2 regions of the Bradyrhizobium sp. UFLA03-84 genome follow, and region 1 is predicted to be linked to the other one. Evidence: predicted binding sites of a transcription regulator. Region 1 holds the regulator's gene; the other holds the start of a gene.

The links. The regulator PhoB, encoded in region 1, activates phosphate uptake and scavenging genes when phosphate is short. The targets are predictions, from matches to a motif close to TGTCATNNANCTGTCAT.
Region 2: CK489_RS19165 (alkaline phosphatase D family protein) is a predicted target of PhoB. The motif match lies at 1,082-1,098, and genes of this name have one in related genera.

Annotation. Positions count from the first base shown of each region.
Region 1 covers NZ_NSJY01000003.1:495,463-497,663, reverse strand. Annotated here, with positions in the region: gene phoU (phosphate signaling complex protein PhoU) at 89-808, shown strand; gene phoB (phosphate regulon transcriptional regulator PhoB) at 869-1,579, shown strand; gene CK489_RS02350 (GcrA family cell cycle regulator) at 1,766-2,201, opposite strand, start outside.
Region 2 covers NZ_NSJY01000013.1:1,068,227-1,070,427, reverse strand. Annotated here, with positions in the region: gene CK489_RS19165 (alkaline phosphatase D family protein) at 1-992, opposite strand, end outside; gene CK489_RS19160 (hypothetical protein) at 1,304-1,729, opposite strand; gene CK489_RS19155 (indolepyruvate ferredoxin oxidoreductase family protein) at 1,875-2,201, opposite strand, start outside.

The DNA.
Region 1 (2,201 bases):
AGTGGAGACCGGTTTTCCGATCGGATCATGCTAAAATTCAGGACACGAAATCATGATCCCCGGGATCATGATTGAGGGGAGACAAGCGATGGCTTCTGAACATACCGCCAAGGCATTTGACAGCGACCTGCAGGAGTTGACCCGCCTGGTCGCCGAGATGGGCGGCCTCGTCGAGCGGATGATTACCGAGTCGGTCGACGCGCTGATCCGCCGCGACGTCGCGCTCGGCAAGCGCGTGGTCGCCGCCGACATCGAGATCGACAATTTGCAGCGCGTCATCGAAGAGCGCGCTGTGCTGACGATCGCCCGCCGCCAGCCGATGGCGATCGACCTGCGCGAAATCGTCAGCGCGATGCGCGTCGCCACCGACCTCGAGCGGATCGGCGATCTCGCCAAGAACATGGGCAAGCGCGTCGCGGCGCTGGAAAGCGATTTTCAGCCGCTGAAGCTGATCCGCGGCCTCGAGCACATGACCGATCTCGTGCTGTCGCAGGTCAAGTCGGTGCTCGACGCCTATGCCGCGCACGATCTGCCGGCGGCGATGAATGTCTGGAAGGGTGACGAGGAGGTTGACGCGATCTGCACCTCGCTGTTCCGCGAACTGCTCACCTACATGATGGAAGATCCGCGCAACATCTCGTTCTGCATCCATCTGATGTTCTGCGCCAAGAACATCGAGCGGATCGGCGATCACGCCACCAACATCGCAGAGACGGTGTTCTACATGATCGAAGGCCAGCAGATCACCGACAAGCGCCCGAAGGGTGACATGACCAACTTTGCCACCACGGTGCCGGGTAACACATAGTCGACGGCGTTTCGGTTTGCGTCAGGGCAACGGATCACCACACAGAAAGAACTTAGACCGATGAGCGCACGCATTCTGGTAGTCGAAGACGAGGAAGCGCTGACGACGCTGTTGCGCTATAACCTCGATGCGGAAGGCTACGATGTCGAAACAGTGGGGCGCGGCGACGACGCCGACACCCGCCTGAAGGAGCGCGTTCCTGACCTCGTGGTGCTCGATTGGATGCTGCCGGGCCTGTCCGGCATCGAGCTGTGCCGTCGCTTGCGGGCGCGGCCCGAGACCAAGCAGCTTCCGATCATCATGCTGACCGCACGCGGCGAGGAGAGCGAGCGCGTGCGCGGGCTGGCCACCGGCGCCGACGACTACATCGTCAAGCCGTTCTCGGTACCGGAACTGCTGGCCCGTGTGAAGGGCCTGCTGCGCCGCGCGAGCCCGGAACGGCTTGCGACCGTGCTGACCTATGGTGACATCGAGCTCGACCGCGAGAAGCGCCGTGTGGCGCGCTCGGGTCGTCCGATCGATCTCGGCCCGACCGAATATCGCCTGCTTGAGTTCTTCCTCGAGCATCCGGGCCGCGTGTTCAGCCGCGAGCAGCTGCTCGACAGCGTCTGGGGCCGCGACATCTACATCGACGAGCGCACCGTCGACGTGCACATCGGCCGCCTGCGCAAGCTGCTCAATCCGGGCCGTGAGCAGGACCCGATCCGCACCGTGCGCGGCGCCGGCTATGCGCTCGACGACCGCTTCGCAAAGGCCGAGCCGCAGCCGTAACGGCCGCGGGGCAATCTCAAGCCACAACACGCGTCGTCCCGGCCTAGTGCGCAATTGCGCACTAGGCCGGGACGACGCCGGTGATGTAGACCTCGCCTTGTTGGCTCCATGAAGAGCTACTCGGCACAAAAAAATCCCCGCTTGCGCGGGGATTTGTTTTGCAGTCCAGGCTGGTTTCCCGAGTGCTTACTTGATCTGCGGCTTCGCCGACGGCCGGCGGCGATCGGCGGCGGGCTGGTAGGCGACGCGCGAGTGATGGGCGCAATAGGGCAGGCCGGCGAGCGCCTTGCCGCCGCAGAAGAAGAATTCCGGGCTCGAGGGATCGCCGACCGGCCAGTGGCAGGTGGCCTCGTTGAGCTCGAGCAGCGACAGCCGCTGGCTCATCGGCACCACGTTGTCGTAGGAGATCGGATCGGGCTCCATCTCGACCTCGAAGGCGTGCGCCAGCGCCGTGTTGCCGCGCGAGACCGGGCGCGCCACCCGCATCATGTGCTGGGCGGGGCGCGCCTTGCGCTGCCGCGGCGCCGCCGTCGAAGGTGCCTTGGCGCGGCCGGAGAGGCCGAGCCGATGCACTTTGCCGATCACGGCGTTTCGCGTCACATTGCCAAGTTCCGCTGCGATC
Region 2 (2,201 bases), on a different contig from region 1:
CCCTGCTTGTTCCAGCTCGAATCGCGGTAGGAGCGCATGTCGATGATGAAGACGTCGAGCAGCGGCCCATAAGGGATCTTGCGATAGACCCGGCCGTCGCGCTCCGGCATCAGCCGCATCGGCATGAATTCATGGAAGGCACGGCGCGCCCGCGCCACCAGGCGCGAGCTGCCGTCCGCGTCGTAGCCGGTCGAATCGGCGGTGCCGATCGGCGACCAGTCGTCGGCCACCTCATGGTCGTCCCATTGCGCAAACATCGGCACTTCGGCGTGGAAGGCGCGGAAATTCTCGTCGAGCCAGTTGTATTTGTAGTTGCCGCGAAACTCCTCGAGGCTGCGCGCGACGACGGATTTCTCCGCGGTGACGATGTTGCGCCAGACCTCGCCGTTCGGCAGCTTCTGCTCCGCCGGCACGGTGCAATCGGCGTAGATGTGATCGCCGGAGTGGATGAAGAAATCCGGGCGCTCGTTCAGCATGGTGTGGTAGCTGCGCAGACCGCCGCGCGCAGGGTCGATGCCCCAGCCCTGCCCGACGACGTCACCGGACCAGACGAAGGAGACTGAGCGGCGATCGAGCGGCGCGGTGCGGAAGTGCCCGACGCGGCTCTCACCGGCAACGCCGTCGCGATCCTCGAAACGCACGCGATAGAACAGGTCCTGGCCCGGCGGCAGATCATCGAGCAGGAGTTTCGCGGTGAAGTCGCGCTCGGGCAGCGCATCGGCGCACGCGGTGCGCAGGATGGTGGCGAAGTTTTCGACGGAAGCGCATTCGATCTGCATCCGCGCGGCGCGGTCAGTGCGGGCCCAGATCACGGCGGAATCGGTGGCGATGTCGCCGGACTGGATGCCCGCGATCGCGGGCCGATCCGCCGCGCGGCTGAGATAGGGTCTCGCCAGCGCGCCCAATCCCGCCAGCGCGGCCGTGGACGCCGAGCGCACCAGAAGCTGACGCCTTGTGAGGCCTCGCCGCCTCGCGGAGATCGCTGTCGGCATCCCGTAACCTTCGCCATATCCTGACGAGGGTTTTGCCTGCGCCGTTTGACTCCGGGCTTACAGTTTCTTGACTCTCCGCCGACGGTTTTGCGACGGCGGGATGACTCAGCGGGGAGCGGCGATCGGAGCCACAGCGCCCGGAAAGCTAGACCCGTCATCCCGAGGAGCGCGCTCTTGCGCGCGTCTCGAGGGATGCACGGCCGCGCTCGTGGCCGATTCATCCTTCGAGGCTCGCTCCGCTCGCACCTCAGGGATGACGGGTTTGGGTACTGGCGGGATGTACGTGGAGATCGGCGCGAGAGCGCCGACTCTCACCGCTGCCAGTTGCAGATGCCGCCGGTCCGGCACGGCCAGGTCTGGATCCGGGTGTCGCGGGCTTCCGCGTCGAGCGGGTTCGAGTGTCGCCGCGCGAGCTTGGCGCGGGCGGGAACGTGCGTAGCGGCACGCTTCCGCTCTTGCGGCGCGGTAACCCGGGTGGTCCACAAGGGCTTCTGCTGCTCGACCGTCGGCTCCTCGACCTTGGGCTCGGCGGCTGCATGCTGATCCGGCCCGTGGTCGGTCTTCGCTTCGACCGGAAGCGGCTCGAACTGCGCGGGCGGGCCGAGCGGCTTCGGCGACAGCACGGCCCGGGAGAGATCGAGGCTGAAGAACTCGCTCGGACGATAGTCGTCGGCCAACGCCACGCCGGCCAGAGCCAAGGACGCGGTACAAACTGTTGCAACGAAAACGCTTTTCAGGACCGTCAAAAGGGCCTCCTGAAATCACTCGAACAGAACAGCCATCATGTAGGAACCCGGCCGCGCGATTCCAGCCGCTGATTGCGGGCAGGGTTACCGGTCAACCACGGGAACAGCGGAAAGTTCCCGCTGCCCCCGCCCTGGCCTATTCAGCCGCCTGCGCCAGCGGCTGGCCGATCGCGCGCTCCAGCCGCGCGCATTCGGTGCGGTAGCGGGCGACGTTGCCTTCCTTGATGTGGCCATAGCCGCGGACGAGGTCCGCAGCCTTGGCCAGCGCCACGAGGCGCGGCAGGTCGAGCGGCTTGTTGCCGCCGAGATGACGCAGGATCATCGCCGAATACTCCACCGGCAAGGCGCGCTCCATCTTGCGCTCGGCGGTGTAGCCGAAGATGTCGAACGCGGTGCCGCGCAGGCCCTTCAACCCCGCGAGCAGGCCGAACGCCTTGAAGATCCACGGCCCGAACTCGCGCTT